DNA from 2 places in the Ectobacillus soli genome. Region 2 is predicted to be linked to the other one. Evidence: riboswitches for the same ligand, from Rfam matches in the RefSeq annotation. Region 2 holds a riboswitch; the other holds the start of a gene.
What was found. A riboswitch is a leader RNA that binds a small molecule or an ion and turns the genes downstream of it on or off. The one in region 2 is predicted to bind cobalamin.

Region 1 (8,693 bases), 990 kb from region 2:
ACGAATTGCGTTAGTCGGCATGAATCCTAACAACCGCGCTAGTAAAACAGGTGTACCATTTCTAGATTTTAAGTCGCTATCGGTGTTACTAGGAAACGTCCCTCGTACTACATCTGAAGTCAGCTCACAATTTATCTACAGTATCATCCAACATTTCGGTCCAACAGCATTCTTTCAGCATGTATATATGACAAATCTATCCTGGTTTGGTTTCCAACGGCATCGGAGTGCTTTTCATTACTATGATTTAGCTGGATGGGTAGCAAAATTGTTTACCAAAGGATTTATTAAAGAAATGAATTTGCTCATGCCAAGCTACATTATACCAGTTAGTAGGAAAGTAGAGGAAACACTTTACGAAATGAAAGAGGATGGGCGTCTCCCTCAGGATATCAAAATTGCAGAGCGTATCCCTCACCCATATTGGTGCTCTATGCCACAAAATATAGAACAAGGGCGGGAAAAATATATCAATGTTATTACGCAGTTTATAGAACAAGGAAGAATACAATAGTATAGAGTAGCCTGAGTCTGATTTCACGGGGCTCAGGCTGTTTTGATTTCAAAAGAAAAAAACCTCATACAAGATAAAGGATTGCATTAGGGAAATATGTAATCTAATATAGGTGAGATGTTATACTAGAAAAGAGGGGATGGTTTAATGATTGGAGATTCAGTTGAAAAAGATGCGGTATACAATGTGATTTATAGAAGGAGAGATGTACGTAGTTTTCTCCCAAATCCGATACCAGAAGATGCAGTCGAGCGGATTTTGCAAGCGGCGCATCATGCTCCTTCGGTAGGGTTTATGCAGCCATGGAATTTTATTATGGTTACGTCTTCGCCCGTGAAAGAGAAATTAGCATGGGCAGCGGAGAAGGAAAGGAAAGCGCTTTCGATTCATTACGAAGATGAACGTTCAGCCAAGTTCTTGGAATTGAAAATAGAAGGAATCAAACAAGCTCCGCTCACGATTTGTGTGACATGCGATCCGACGCGAGGTGGTTCTCATGTTCTTGGGAGAAATTCGATTCCAGAGACGGATATATTATCGACAGCATGCGCCATTGAAAATATGTGGCTAGCTTCATGTGCAGAAGGATTGGCGATGGGATGGGTTAGCTTTTATAAGAAAAATGATGTGCGCGATATTTTGCATATTCCGCCTCATATTGATCCGGTTGCCTTGCTTTCCATTGGGTATACTGAGGATTATCCGAAGCAACCTATTTTAGAGACGGCTAATTGGGAAAAGCGCCGCAGTCTTGCCGATTTAATTTTTCATGAAACATGGGGGAATTAACAGCAATTGTAAAAAAATGTTGAAAAGTCAAACAATTTGCGGTATCATGACTACAAACAAGAATTGTTTTAAAAGTGAATAGTTTCAGCGATAAAATAAGATGCCACAAAGGCTTAATAGGGAATCCGTGAAAAAACGGAACTGTACCCGCAACTGTATGTGTGGACGAAATAGGTGAACCACTGTAATGAATACGGGAAGGACCTAAAGTAGGAAGATGCACGAGTCAGGAGACCTGTCTTAGTTCTATAAGTTTCAAATTCTTCGGGGATTGAGAAGGTGAAGCGACAGCATTGATAAAGGTTTGTATGCGCTTACCTTTCCGAGCTTTCGTTTCAGTCACTCATGAATAGTTGAGTGGCTTATTTGTTTTGGAAGAGAAAATAGTAAATTTACAATTGAATAGAATGATAGAAATGAGGTACGCGGTGATTTACAAGCTGCGTTTAAAAGGGAAGATGGTGAAAATCCATCACGGTACCCGCCACTGTAAAGGGGAGTTTTGTTGTACATGTCACTGAGCGATGCTTGGGAAGACGCAATGAAATGATGAACCTAAGTCAGGAGACCTGCCTTGTTTTTGGCTTACTTAAACTTACGGGAGTATGGGTGGAAGTGCTGACTAAAATGCTGTAGCAATCGTATTTATTCGCACCCCTATCCGTTGATAGGGGTGCTTTTTTTAGTGTAGAAAGGAGAGTTGCTATGACGACTTGGAACCTAACAGGAACGAAGCATCACGTATTGGTTTGTAACGGAAGTAGCTGTATGAGAAAAGGAGGAGAGGAGGTAACGCAGGCGATTCGTGGTGAGATTACGAAAATTGGGGCTGATGCTCTTATACATACAACAAGAACAAGGTGCAATGGAAGATGCAAGGATGCTCCTATTGTCATCGCCTACCCGCAAGGAACTTGGTACAAGGAAGTAGACGAAATAATTGGAAGACAGATTGTGCAGCAACTTGCCTCTGGCAATGTACTAGATGAAGCAGTTCTCTATCATTATGAGGAGGATGGCTTTATCCCTCTAGTAGGTTCAAAAAGTGAAGCTGGCATATTGAAATCAAATAATTGAGGTGTTTCGTTTGGAATGGATTGCGTTTACTTGCTTAACAATTTTACTTGGAATGAAGCATGGTATGGATGGTGATCATGTGGCAGCCATTGCCGATATGGTTGGAAGTGCAGGACAGAAACGCAAGCAAGTGTCACTTGGTGTCATGTATGCCTTTGGTCATGGATTCATCGTCTTTCTCATTGGTCTCCTATCCTTATTTTTAGGGGTAGAATTGTCGAAAGCTTCAAGGGAAGCATTAGAGCTATTGGTTAGCCTTTCCTTGCTTGTACTAGGAACGTATATGTTGATTACGATGGTTTGGCAAAGACAAGATTATGTTTATAAAAGCAGGTTCAGAATTGTATATGAATTATTTGCACGAAATAAAAGGGAAAACAGAGTATCTACAACACAGTTTGGGATGATTGGCGCCTTTATAATTGGCATCATTCATGGCATTGGGGTAGAAAGTCCGACTCAAATCGTCATCTTAACAAATGCGGTCGGCGTGCATCATATCTCGTCTGCGATGCTGCAACTCATTTTATTTGTTGTTGGATTGTTGATTTCCACAATTACGATTGCCTTATGTTTTTCATGGGGTTTTATGAAGACGATAGCAAGACAACGACTTTACTTCATTTTAGGTTCTGTTACGGGCATATATAGCATAGGTCTGGGAGTTTCCATGCTTCTAGCCTATTGGAAAGGCGGCGCATGAGCGTGAAAGGAAAAGTAGCAGTTATTGGGTTTGGCCCAGGAAGTAGCGAGCATATTACGAAACGGGCAAAGGAAGCAATTGGGGAATGTGACATCGTTATTGGTTATAAAACATATGTCGATTTGATAGAAGGATTATTAGTAGGACAGACGATTGTGAGCACTGGTATGACAGAAGAAGTAAGCCGGGCGCAAGAAGCGGTAAGACAAGCTGAGCAGGGCAAGAATGTTGCTGTTATTTCAAGCGGTGATGCCGGTGTGTACGGGATGGCGGGTCTTGTTTATGAAGTTCTTCTAGGGGCTGGATGGCGAAAGGAAACCGGCGTTGAGGTTGAAATTATTCCAGGTATTTCGGCGATTAATTCCTGTGCTTCATTGCTCGGAGCACCGATTATGCATGATGCATGCACGATTAGCTTAAGCGATCATTTAACGCCTTGGACTTTGATTGAAAAGAGAATTGATGCGGCGGCGCAGGCTGACTTTGTCATTGCCTTTTATAATCCGAAAAGCGGGAGAAGAACGAGACAAATTGAAGAGGCACAGCGGATCTTACTAAAGTATCGCTCGCCAAATACGCCGGTCGGCCTTGTGAAAAGTGCGTATCGTGACCGGCAAGATGTTGTTATTACAAACCTTGCAAACATGCTAGAACATGAAATTGGGATGCTTACAACGGTGATTGTCGGAAATTCATCGACGTTTGTCTATGATAATCTCATGATTACCCCGCGCGGCTACCAACGAAAGTATACGCTAGATCAAACCGAGCAAAAGCTTGCGCCGCATAAGCGTCTGCAAAAGGAAGCAGAGCCTTGGTCATTGAATCAAGTTAAGATGTCTCCACATGAATTAGCAGAAGAGGCGCTGCAAGCTGTTTCGGGGGAAATCGATAATGAAAAGTCATTTATCCAGCAACCAATTACATCCTTATTAGAGCTCGCTGTAAGTCCAGGTGTTGCTAATAAGAAATTTACAGCACAGCAGATGATGACACTTGCCGAGCTAGTATCGGACGAAGGCACGATGGAATATACACCGGATCATGCGATCAAGCTTGTGATTCCAACCGATAATCCGAATTCAATTACAACTACTTTACAGGAAGCAGGCTTTTTACTGTCACCGATAGGGGAGGTGCTAACAGTTAAGGCATGCGACTTTTGCGATGGAGACAAAAAGGATAGCATTCCCTATGCTGAAGAAATTCAAACAAAGCTAGGAGGAATACAGCTACCGAAAGAGCTGAAAATTGGCTTCAATGGCTGTGCCATGGCGTGTTATGGTGCTGTGAAGGAAGATATCGGAATCGTTTTTCGAAGAGGAGCCTTTGATTTGTTTTTAGGTGCAAAAACAACCGGACGAAATGCACATTCAGGCCAGATTGTTGCAGAAGGAATTGCACCTGACAAAATTGTCGGTATTGTAGAAGCAATCGTACAGGAATATAAGGAGAAAGGTTATCCGAACGAACGCTTTTACAAATTCTTTAAACGCGTTAAGAATGTACAGGGCTTCGAGTTTCAGGATATGACGCCGAATTTGAAAATAGAAGAACCGGCTTGCGGAGAGTAAGTAGGAAAAATAAGGGGGAAGATGTGTGAAAGCTATTTTGTTTGTAGGGCATGGGAGTAAAGATCCAGAAGGAAACAGCCAAGTTCTGCAGTTTATAGAAAATATGAAGTCAGGATGGGATCCGTCACTTTTAATAGAAGCATGCTTTTTAGAATTTGAAAGACCGACAGTTAGTCAAGGAATTGATAACTGCGTTGAAAAGGGTGCAAAGGAAGTAATTGTGATTCCAATTATGCTTTTACCTGCTGGGCATTCGAAAATTCATATTCCAGCAGCCATTGATGATGCAAAACAAAAGTATTCCCATGTATCTTTTACATATGGTAAACCAATAGGAGTCCATGAAGAAATCTTCGGGATTTTGAAAACGAGATTAGTAGAAATTGGTGAGAATCCAGATGAACCAATGGCAGACACTGCTATTCTACTTTTGGGACGTGGTGGGAGTGATCCCGACGCAAACAGTGATTTATATAAGATTTCAAGATTACTTTGGGAGAAAACAAATTATAAATTTGTCGAACCAGCTTTCATGGGTGTGACGGATCCGCTTGTAGAAGAAGGAGTTGAGCGGTGCATCAAGCTTGGGGCAAAGAAAGTGATTATTCTTCCTTACTTTTTATTCACAGGCATTTTAATAAAACGTTTGGAAGAGATGATTACAAAGTTTCAAGGGCTGCACCCTGACATTACGTTTGAGCTGGCAGGCTATTTTGGTTTTCATCCAAACTTACTTACTATTTTACAAGAACGTGCTAGGGAAGCACTGCAAGGTGAAGTGCGTATGAATTGTGACATTTGTCAATATCGTTTGGATGCGATGGAACATATTGAACATCATCACCACGACCATGATCACGATCACGACCATGATCACGATCACAACCATGATCATCATCACAGTCATGAGGAGAAAAAGGCAGGCGGATTGATATGATTTTCATGCTGGCTGGCACAAGTGATGCCCGTGCATTGGCGTTAGAAATCCAGAAAGCCGGTTATTTGATCCTTACCACAGTTGTTACAGAGAATGCTGCATCGGAAATGAAGCAGGTGGGAATCGATGTAAGGACAGGAAGAATGACAGATAAAGAAATGGCCGATTTCATTCGGGAAAAAGGTGTACAAGTTGTCGTGGATGCCAGCCATCCTTTTGCGGAAGAGGCATCCAAAAATGCTATCCATGCAGCTGAGCAGGCGCAAGTTCCGTACATCCGCTATGAGCGTGAATCTCAGAAATTTGCGTATGAAAAAATGACGGTCGTAAGCAGCTATGAAGAGGCGGCCATAGAAGCGGCAAAGAAAAAAGGGGTTGTCATGTTAACGACTGGCAGCAAAACCCTGCAAATCTTTACGGAAAAATTAGTAGCACTTCCGGATGTTCGCCTGATTGCCCGTATGCTGCCACGCACAGACAATATGGAAAAATGCGAACAGCTTAGATTGCCGCAAAAAAATATTGTGGCCATTCAAGGACCATTTACAAAGGAGCTGGATAAGGCTCTTTATAATCAATATGGCGTCACCACGATGATTACAAAGGAAAGTGGAAAAGTTGGCTCTGTTGATGAGAAAGTAGAGGCGGCAAAAGAACTCGGTATCGACATCATTCTCATTGAACGGCCAAAAATGGAATATGGTTGTGTGTATTCTCATTTTTCTGAGGTATTACAAGCGTTAGAGGAAGCTTTGCTGTTAAAAAAATAGAAACCATTAAATAAGGAGATGGAGCATATGGATTTTCGTACTGAATTTAAACCTGTTACGGTTCAGCCCGAGCAAATTGAGGGAAGAAGCTTTGCTATGATTACGGAAGAGCTAGGACCACATTCTTTTACCGAGGAACAATATCCTATCGTGCAACGTGTTATTCATGCATCAGCTGATTTTGATCTAGGAAGGAGCTTGCTATTTCATCCCGATGCAATCCAAGCTGGTATTCGTGCAATCCGAAGCGGGAAAAAAGTGATAGCAGATGTACAAATGGTTCAAGTGGGAGCGAACAAAACACGAATTGAAAAGTTTGGTGGGGAAATCAAAGTATATATTTCGGATCCGGATGTAAGAGAAGAAGCAAAGCGATTGAATACGACGCGTGCCATCATTTCGATGCGAAAAGCGATTAAAGAAGCAGAAGGTGGTATTTATGCGATTGGCAATGCACCTACTGCCTTGCTGGAGCTCATCCGTCTCATTAAAGAAGGAGAAGCAAAACCTGATCTTATAATTGGACTTCCTGTTGGTTTTGTATCTGCAGCTGAATCCAAAGAAGAATTAGCAAAGCTAGATATTCCGTTTATTACGAATGTAGGGAGAAAGGGCGGAAGTACGATAACGGTGGCAGCGTTAAATGCTCTTTCTTTACTAGCGGATAAGGAATAAAAATGAGTGAGAAAAAGCTTCGCGAAGGCTATACAACCGGATCGTGTGCGACAGCCGCAACGAAAGCAGCACTTACTGCTCTTATTACCGGACAAACGCAAACTGAAGCGACGATTTATTTGCCAATCAAACGATTTGCCACGTTTGTTATTGAAAGCTGTGAACGAACCGAGCAAACTGCATTGGCAGTTGTAATAAAGGATGGTGGAGATGATCCCGATGCAACGCACGGGGCGAGCATTATTTCTACTGTGACTTGGTCAGATCAGCCAGATATCGTGTTAGATGGAGGCACCGGAGTAGGACGCGTCACGAAGGAAGGATTGCCGGTTGCTGTCGGGGAAGCGGCGATTAATCCCGTGCCGCGCCGCATGATTCTAGAGGCCGCACGTGATGTTCTGCAGGATTATGGTATAGAGCGAGGCATTACCATTGTGATTTCTGTACCAGGCGGGGAAGAAATTGCGAAAAAAACGTTAAATGGCCGGCTCGGTATCATCGGTGGAATCTCGATTTTAGGAACGCGCGGGATTGTCGTCCCGTTTTCTACATCTGCTTTTAAAGCAAGTATTGTGCAGGCAATTCGGGTAGCACGAGCTAGCCACTGTGACCACGTTGTCATCACGACAGGCGGACGCAGTGAAGCGTATGCGATGAAGCAATTTCCTTATTTGCCTGAGGAAGCGTTTATTGAAATGGGTGATTTTGTTGGGTTTACGTTAAAGCAGTGCAAACGGCAAGGGGCAAAGCGCGTTTCGATGGTTGGAATGATGGGGAAATTCTCCAAGGTAGCCCAAGGGATTATGATGGTCCACTCAAAAAGTGCAGCGGTTGATTTTGAATTTTTAGCACAGATTGCTTGCAAAGTGGGGGCTGGGCAGCCGCTACTCGAAGAAATTAAAGCTGCCAATACAGCATCACAGGTTGGAGATTGGATGATGCAGCATGGCTACGTGGAATATTTCACGAAGCTAAGTGAGCATTGTTGCCTGTCTGCTCTTCAGGAAGTGGATGGTGGTATGGAAGTGGATACGACTTTATATACGTTAAAGGGAGAATGCTTAGGAAAGGCAGTGCGCCATTGATGAAAATAATTGGAATTGGTGATGATGGGAAGCAAAGCTTGCTTCCTAAGTATGAGAAGTGGATTTATGAAAGTGAAGTGCTAGTAGGAGGAAACCGGCAGCTTGCCTTTTTCCCAGATTATACGGGAGAAAAGGTTGTGATTGAAGGCGGACTTGCAAAATTAGTAGAACGTCTTCAAACAGAGACGAGAAGCGTTGTCATTCTAGCATCAGGTGATCCCCTATTTTATGGGATTGGTAGCTATTTATCTAGCAAAATAGAAATTGAAATCTATCCGTATGTAAGTTCCGTCCAACTTACCTTTGCAAGAATGGGAGAACGATGGAATGATGCGTATTTGACCAGCGTTCATGGAAGAAGTATGAAGGGGCTTGCCCAGCGCATTGACGGAAGAGAAAAAATTGCTATTTTAACAGATGAAGAGAATTCACCGAATCGAATTGCACAGTACTTATTGTCGTTTGGCATGACGGAGTATAAGGCATTTATAGCAGAAAATGTAGGAAGCGAAAATGAAAGATGTCGCCATATGGAGTTAGACGAGATGAAAGATGCCGAGTTTTCGCCG
Region 2 (8,693 bases):
CTATTTATAATTATCTAAATAAGGGTATGGAGTATGTGGAGGTAAATGGAAATAAGAAAATTCCATTGTACGTTTTACAATTATGGTCAGAATCGGGACTAGCTCTTAAACTACAACTATTGGCTCAGCAAAAAAAAGATAGAATACAATCAATTGAGTATTAGTTGAATAAAATACAGCAGGAAATTACAGATTTATTGTTTTTTTTTTTAACACTCCTGTATTATTCATCACGAAGTCACCTTTGCCTAGTAAACAACAAATACATATCTTTCGTACAGCTATATAATAAGCATATAAGGAGAATTTCGTTATGCTGAACATAGTACAAAAATTGAATGGGGCAAAATTCATAGATTTAATTGAGAACTATTCAAACCAAACCTTATCATCGATTATTATTACAGATCCGAATCAAATGGATAACCCAATTGTATATGTAAATGAGTATTTTACGTTACATACAGGATATAGACTAGAAGAAGTGTTAGGTAAAAATTGCCGTTTTATGAATGGTGCTTTAACCGATAAAGACGATTTAAAAAAAGTTAAGGAAGCTATTCAAAATAAGCAATCAATTCATATAGAACTTATGAATTATAAGAAAACGGGAGAGCACTTCTGGAATAATATTTGTAATAGTCCCATATTTGATGTTGAGGGTAACCTGATCTATTTTATTAGCGTACAGCAAGATGTTTCATCTTATAAACAGTCTGAGCATATGTTTATGGCTTTAAATAAAACATTGCAAACCATTTACGAAGGGAAAAACCTGCAAGCTATTTTGAAAAACTTATGCGAATTAGTAGAGAAAACATTTAACTACGATGCAAAGTGTTCCATATTACTAGTTGATAAAGAGCAAGCCTATTTAAATGTTGGAGCGGCGCCTAGTTTACCTGAAGATTACGTGAAAAAAATAAAAAAGGTAGAAATTGGACCAAATGAGGGATCATGTGGATCGGCTGCTTATAATAAAAAACCGACTTTAGTTGATGATATTCAAACGAATCCATTGTGGGATAAGTACCGGACTTATGCTGAAAAGTATAATCTTCGTGCTTGCTGGTCTTTTCCTATTTTTAATCGGAATAAAAGTGAAGTACTTGGTACGTTTGCCATTTATTTTCATTACACGAGGAAGCCAGAGCCATTTGATTTAGAATTGATTGAAAAGGCGATTCAAGTGGCAACCATAGCGTTAGAGTATATCACTTCTCATAAACGAATTTTTAAATTAGCATATTTTGACACAGTAACAGGCTTTATGAATCAGAATTTATTATTTCAAACCATGGATAGTATGCTGCAATCATCAGAAAGAAAAATGCAGAAAAGTGCTGTTCTTTTCCTTGATTTAGCTCGGTTTAAGCTAATTGTTGATAAATATGGACACGCTGTTGCAGGGGCAGTCATCCAAACATTTGCAAAACGATTGGAACTAGCATTAGCGGATATGATTCCTTTACAAATTGCACGATACGCTGCTGACGAGTTTGTTTTTCTATTTTCTTTTGAAGAAAAATTGCAAGTGGAGCAGATTGCAAAGGCTGTGTTAGAGGTTGCAAAAAAGCCAATTATCCATAATGATGATGAACTATATTTAGCCCCATCAATTGGAATAAGTCTTTTTCCTTCAGATGCATCTAATTCTGATAGTTTAATTCAATATGCAGATATAGCAATGAGAAGAGCAAAGCAGCAGGGAATTCATCTTTATGAATTTTTTGCTGAGCAAATGGAATTAGATAATAATAATGACTTAGGATTATTAAACGATTTACATAAAGCTCTTGAAAATGAAGAATTTATTTTGCACTATCAGCCACAAGTCGATAGTAAATCAAGAAAAATTATTGGAGTGGAATGTTTAGTTCGTTGGAACCACAATAAGTACGGTCTTATTCCTCCCAATAGGTTTATCCCATTGTTAGAGGAAACCGGTCTCATTTTTGCAATGGATGAATATATTTTACGTAAGGCTTGTTTACAAAATAAAAAATGGCAAGATGAAGGTCTTCCGAAAATACCTATGTCGATTAATGTGTCAAGCAAACAGTTTTTACATAAAAATTTTGTGGAGACAGTAGATGAAATTCTACGAGAAACGGAAATTGATCCGCAATATATAATAATTGAAATTACCGAAAACATCGCCTTAAATCATAATGAATATGTGAGCCAAGTAATTCGTAAATTAAAAGAAACGGGCGTCTCCGTTGCTATTGATGACTTTGGAACTGGATATTCCTCTCTTAGTTATTTGCAAGACTATAATGTTGATATTTTAAAAATCGATCGATCGTTTACATGGCGCATAGGTAATAATAGCAATAGTGAAAATATTACAGAAGCGATTATATTTATTGCTAAAAAGCTAGGGCTTGCAATTATTGCGGAAGGAGTAGAAACGGACGAGCAATTAGAATTTTTAAATTTTCATGAATGCTGGAATATTCAAGGCTTTTTATTCGGAAAACCTATGGACGAAGAAAAGTTTTCAAAACAATTGCAGTTACAAAATATTAATTTATAAAATAAAAATTATACAATATGAGAAGCAATGATTTTAGATTGTGAGGAACTTGCATCTTTGTATAAATCAGTCTTTAAAATTTAACAATCTGGCTATCGATATCAAGGAATACTAACAAATAATTCTTATATTTATGATAAATTAGAAGATATGAATGTTTGGGTTAAGGACTTGTCACACTCATGTTAAATACTTGTTTCTGCGTAGTAGAAAAAAGATGCAGGTTATTCTGCATCTTTTTCTGTAATCGCACATAGTGTTGCGTTTGTCACTTTAACTAAATCCTTGCCGCTTATAAATATTTGTAACCCACGCTTACCTGCGCTAATGCTAATAGGATCTATATCTTCTGCTGTTTTATCAATATAAAGAGGATAATTTTTCTTTACACCTAACGGAGATACCCCGCCGCGAATATAGCCAGTAAGTGCTTGAATTTCTTTTACGTGAACCATTTCAACTTTTTTATTCCCACTTGCTGCAGCCAAGGATTTTAATCTTATTTCTGTATGAGAAGGGATACAAGCCATAACAATACCTGTTTTATCCCCGCGTACAACAAGCGTTTTAAACACTTGCTCAAGTGGAAGACCCACTTGCTCCGCTGCATGCTGTGCATTTAAATGTTCTTCGTCCCAATCGTACTCATGAAGACTATAGGGGATATGATTTCGATCTAGAATTCGACTAGCAATCGTTTTATTAGCCAATTGATTCAACTCCTTTCTTATATTAGTATACAAAAAAATTATAGAGTAGAAATAGAGGAATGAAAGTTTATTTCATTTACTATGATTTAAATGATTCTTTCAAAATATTACAATTATTATCGACAAAGAAGGGGATTTGTAGTAAGCTTATTTAGAATTTTAAAAGTTACTAATACTATTGGTACATAATGCAACTACATTATGTTTAAAAGGGAAGTCGGTGAAAATCCGACACGGTCCCGCCACTGTAAGTGCAGAGATTACGTGCAAGATGCCACTGGTTATCGGGAAGGCGCACGTTGTTGATGACGCACAAGTCAGGAGACCTGCCGGTAGAAAGAACACAACACCAAGATCCTACGAGGAATAGGAAGTTTTGTGTAGACGGATTTTATCATGAAAGTTGATGAACGGATACGCGCGCCCCTCTCTCGTAGAGGGGCGCTTTTTGCGTAGATTTAGGGTAGGGGGGAGATTAAGAAAGATGATTAAAAAGAAGTTTTCATTGTTTGTTATGGCAGTATTATTGGTAGTCCTTTCGTTCGCTAATGGAGGTACATTAGCCTATGCAGCTGGCAATCAAGCAACGCTTATTGTAGTAGGAGATTCACAGAAAAAGGTCATTCTATGTCCGAAGGTAGTGAATCTAGATGCTAATGAAACTGCTTATGATATGTTGAAGAAAGAATTGGGAGATAAAGTTGCTTCTTCTTCATTTGCTGGTAAGCCATATGTCACAGGTATTGACGGACTAAAAGAGTATGATGATGGTCCGCAAAGCGGATGGATGTATGAAATTAATGGCAAGTCTGCCGATGTTGGCGCATCCGATTACATAGTGAAAAATAATGATGTTATCGCTTACCGCTACACGCTTAACTGGGGAACGGATTTACTAGCACAGACTGTAAATGATAGCATAAAAGGATATGGCGCGTGCACAACATCACCGACATCACCGACATCACCAACATCAACACAAACGCCTGTACAAGCAACACAAAGTCCCACTCAAACATCGACTGTAGCGGTTGATGCTGCATTGAAAAAGGCAATTGATTTTACGTTAACCAATGGAATTCAGTCAGATTGGCAAGCTATTGCACTTACTCGTGCAACGGATACGGTTTCAAGTGATGTAAAAAACAATTATTTACAAAAATTAGCGGATCGTGTGCAGAATAGTGGCCGTTTACAAGGAACCTATTTAGCTAGTACGATACTAGCTGTAAATGCAGTAGGTGGAGATGCTACAAATATAGCAGGTCAAAACTTAATTTCAAAGCTGTACAATGATTCCAAAGTAAATGATATTTATGCATATACTTATGCGTTGCTTGCACTAGATAGCAAGGATTATAGTATTCCAAGCGATGCAACATGGAACCGTGAAAAGTTAATCGCTGCTATTCTGAAGACACAAACGTCTCCAGGTAAATGGACGGAAGATCAAGATCCAGATACAAATGCAATGGTATTAATGGCGCTAGCTGTTCATCAGGATAATTCAGATGTAGCAGCAGCCGTAAAACATACTGTAGATTATTTAAAGGGAATCCAATTACCTGATGGTGGGTTTGTATCCTATGGTAATGAAAATTCAAATAGCGCAGCAGTAGTTGTAACTGCACTATCCATGATGGGAATAGATCCAACTGGAAAAGACTTTACGAAAAATAGCTCTGCTGTTCAAAACCTATTATCGTTTCAACTTGATAATGGCGGATTTAAATGGATTGCTGGTGATGATTTCAATAATGGTATGGCGTTTGATCAAGCCTTCTATGCACTTGTACAATATAAGTACTTTGTGGATGGAAAAGGATCCATTTTTCATTGGACGAATACGCAGACAACTGATAGTAAGCAAGACAATCCATCGGTGACCCCTGTACCTGTTTCTGAGCAACCTAAAACAGACTTACAGGTTAAGCAAGAACAAAAGCAAGAGCAAGTACAGCAACAAGACCAAGTAAACAATACATCAACAGAGCAACAAACAAATCCATCTCAGGCGAAAGAACAAAAAAAACAACTACCTGATACCGGATTAATTGGAACAGATTTTTGGACGTCCATTGCTGCTGGACTATTATTTATCGGCGTCGCAATGATCGCCTTGCGAAATAAAGTAATGTAGTAGGATGGTAGGAGCAGTCTTGCTCCTACTCTTTTTAACAGGAAAGGATGTGGAATCATGAAATATGTAAAATTATTAATGGTCTGCTGCTTTTCGGCTGCGTTGTTAGTTAGCTGCAGTACGCAAGCAAAAAACAGTCAGCAAGTTTCTAAACCAACACAGCAGGCTAATGCAGGGCAAACACAAGAACAGCCAAAACAAGATACACAACAAGATACGAATAAACAACAAGAAGAACAGAAGAAGGAGACGACAAATCAACAGGGAGAATCCCCGTCCACACAATCTTCTTCGAATCAGCAAAGTAACGCTACTAATTCAGTTGCAGCGCCTACAGTTCAGGCATCTTCACAATCAAGTCAATCCCAATCACAACAAGCGTCATCATCGGCTTCAGCTTCACCTGCACCTGCACCCCCTCAAAAAAACGTTGCTACACTTTCGATTCGTTCTGATAGTGGAATGATTTTGGGTACAACAGAAGTAGAAGTACAAGGCAGTGATACTGTATTTACTATCTTATCACGTACAGTAAAAAGTAAGGGGATACAAATGGAATCAGAAGGAGTTGGTCCTTCTGCTTATGTAATGGGAATTAATAATTTGTATGAGAAGGACCGCGGTCCTCGAAGTGGTTGGATGTATCGTGTGAACGGCGTATACTTAAATGTAAGTGCCGGGGCAGCATCAGTGAAAAATGGGGATAAAATTGAATGGGTATATACGACGAACGGAGAAAAACCGTGAAGTCAGCATTTGCTTCCGTACATCCAATTGTTTCTTTTTTGTATTATGTGGGTGTTATCATATTATGTATGACCATGCTACACCCCATCTTTTTACTATCTGCTATTGTTCTACTATTGGTATTGCTATCTAGGCATGGCAGCGACCAACCATTAAAAAAATTACTGCTTGCATCACTTAGTTTGACATTGTTTATTGCAGTTTTAAATCCGCTATTAACTCACCGTGGGAGTACGATGTTATTTTATATTTTTGACAATCCTGTTACGCTCGAAGCTATCGTATATGGCATAACGATGGCTCTTTCATTTTTTTCGATTGCACTTTCCTTTGCATCGTTTCAAACGATCATTACAAGTCATAAATTCTTATATGTGTTTTCAAGATTTTCTCCCAAAATTGCCTTACTTACAATGATTTCGATTCGGTTTGTGCCCTTATTTATTCGGCGTTTATTGCAGATAAAACTCGTTCAAATGACAAAGGGGATTCAAACGGAGAGCGGAACATTAAAAAATAGAGCAAGTAATGGAATGAAGCTCCTGTCGGTTTTACTTGTTTGTTCCTTAGAAGAGGCACTTCAAACTGCTGATTCCATGCAGGCTAGAGGATTTGGTACAACAAAACGAAGTACGTATATTCGCTATCAGTTTGAGATTCGGGATCGACTCGTTCTGCTAGCACTTCTTGCTTTTTTTAGTAGTTGCATGGTAGCACTTCAGAGCGGTCAGGGGGTACTCCATGTGTATCCAAGGCTACATAATATGTTTCATATGGATTGGATCGCATATGCATCATTTCTATTATATATAAGCGTACCGCTAGTGGTGGAAGGAAGGGAATGGATTTGGTGGCACACACACAACTAAAGGAAGTAACATTTACATATAGCAATGAAAAAGATCCTGCGCTATCTGCCGTTTCATTATCAATAGATGAAGGACAATTTGTTGTACTTGCGGGACGGTCGGGTTCTGGAAAAACAACTTTACTTCATCATTTAAAAAAAGAGCTTCAGCCAATTGGCACGCGCACAGGTGAAGTGTTATATAACGGAAAGCCACTTCTTTCGTTACCCTCTGTCTCTAGCGCCCAGGAAATTGGTATTGTGTTTCAAAATCCTGATAATCAAATTGTGATGGATACGGTTGTTCAGGAACTTGCTTTTTCGTTAGAAAATTTAGGCTATGAATCGGCCGTTATTCAAAAAAGAATTGCAGAACTTATTAGTTTTCTTGGATTTCAAGATTTACTGCACACGTCTGTACATACACTTTCAGGGGGACAAAAGCAAATCGTAAATTTAGCTGCTGTACTCATTTTACAGCCTAAGCTACTATTATTAGATGAACCGACTGCACAACTTGATCCAATTGCAGCAAAGGATTTTTTAACACTTTTAAAGCGTATACACGAAGAACTGGGCATTACAATTATCATGAGTGAGCACCGTTTAGATGAAGTATTATCTCTTGCTGATCGTCTTGTCTTTATGGATGATAGTCATATTGTATATGATGGTCACCCAAGTGAGGTTGTGAAGCAACTTTGGAATCATAATGATTTTCGCTGTTATATACCGCAAATTCCACGTCTATTTTTAGAATGGGGGGCAGAATTTCCACCTTTTACCGTTCGAGATGGGAAGAAAATACTTCCGAAGTTTCACAATGATACTTGTGCTCAAATAGACAAATCAGAGGACCATGTGCTTCTAGAAGCAAAGCATGTTACGTTTCAATATGAAAAAAATAGTGCAATGGTATTACAAAATGTTTCATTTCAAGTACATACAGGAGATTGGGTAGGATTAGTCGGAAAAAATGGTACAGGAAAATCGACTTTTCTGCAGGTATTGGCAGGTTTAGTCACAGCAAGACGAGGGAAAGTATTATGGAATGGGACGTCCATTCAAAAGTTAGATGTAACGCGCCGTTATGAAGAAATCGGATATGTATCTCAACATCCCTACTATCATTTCACATTTGATACTGTGTGGGATGAACTGCTAAACCGTGCTAGAGATTGTAAATATGAACATCCAGAACATGTAGTCGAAGACATGTTACAACAATTTTCAATAGCGTCTACGAAAAACCGGCATCCTCATGATTGTAGTGGAGGGGAGCAACAACTTGTTGCTATTTGCTTGGCACTGCTAGCAAAACCATCAATACTTGTGCTTGATGAACCAACAAAAGGTCTCGATCCAGAAAAGAAGGAAGAGCTAGGAAATATTCTTACAAGTCTTAGGAAGAATGGAACCACTATTGTCATGGCAACACATGATTTAGCCTTTGCTGCTAAGTATGTAACTCGGTGTGTCATGCTTTTTGACGGTCAGCTTATTATGGAAGAAACACCGCAACGTTTTTTCAGCGAGAACTTCTTCTACACAACTTCGATTAATCGGTTAGTGCGCAAGCAAATGCCTTACGCTCTTACATGGGAGGATGTGATAGCATGCGAAAGTCAACTCTCCTTGCAATCCTAGTAGCATGCTCTTTCTTGCTAATCATTCTTGCATTTAACTCTATGAATGATCGGTATTATTTAT

Region 1: it holds a riboswitch for cobalamin, as region 2 does, so the genes downstream of both, ACAN53_RS10915 ((2Fe-2S) ferredoxin domain-containing protein) here and ACAN53_RS06055 (DUF4430 domain-containing protein) in region 2, are expected to answer to the same signal.

What each region holds. Positions count from the first base shown of each region.
Region 1 is NZ_JBGJZM010000001.1:2,144,227-2,152,919, reverse strand. It holds gene ACAN53_RS10925 (uracil-DNA glycosylase family protein) at 1-514, shown strand, start outside; gene bluB (5,6-dimethylbenzimidazole synthase) at 662-1,303, shown strand; cobalamin riboswitch at 1,386-1,560, shown strand; cobalamin riboswitch at 1,706-1,894, shown strand; gene ACAN53_RS10915 ((2Fe-2S) ferredoxin domain-containing protein) at 2,009-2,380, shown strand; gene ACAN53_RS10910 (HoxN/HupN/NixA family nickel/cobalt transporter) at 2,391-3,083, shown strand; gene cobJ (precorrin-3B C(17)-methyltransferase) at 3,086-4,657, shown strand; gene ACAN53_RS10900 (sirohydrochlorin chelatase) at 4,683-5,594, shown strand; gene cobK (precorrin-6A reductase) at 5,591-6,364, shown strand; gene ACAN53_RS10890 (precorrin-8X methylmutase) at 6,392-7,039, shown strand; gene ACAN53_RS10885 (cobalt-precorrin-5B (C(1))-methyltransferase) at 7,042-8,124, shown strand; gene cbiE (precorrin-6y C5,15-methyltransferase (decarboxylating) subunit CbiE) at 8,124-8,693, shown strand, end outside.
Region 2 is NZ_JBGJZM010000001.1:1,151,658-1,160,350, forward strand. It holds gene ACAN53_RS06035 (hypothetical protein) at 1-164, shown strand, start outside; gene ACAN53_RS06040 (EAL domain-containing protein) at 314-2,539, shown strand; partial or broken gene ACAN53_RS06045 (putative beta-lysine N-acetyltransferase) at 2,624-2,728, shown strand; gene ybaK (Cys-tRNA(Pro) deacylase) at 2,764-3,249, opposite strand; cobalamin riboswitch at 3,412-3,597, shown strand; gene ACAN53_RS06055 (DUF4430 domain-containing protein) at 3,734-5,389, shown strand; gene ACAN53_RS06060 (DUF4430 domain-containing protein) at 5,447-6,136, shown strand; gene ACAN53_RS06065 (energy-coupling factor transporter transmembrane component T) at 6,133-7,005, shown strand; gene ACAN53_RS06070 (ABC transporter ATP-binding protein) at 6,978-8,630, shown strand; gene ACAN53_RS06075 (ECF transporter S component) at 8,672-8,693, shown strand, end outside.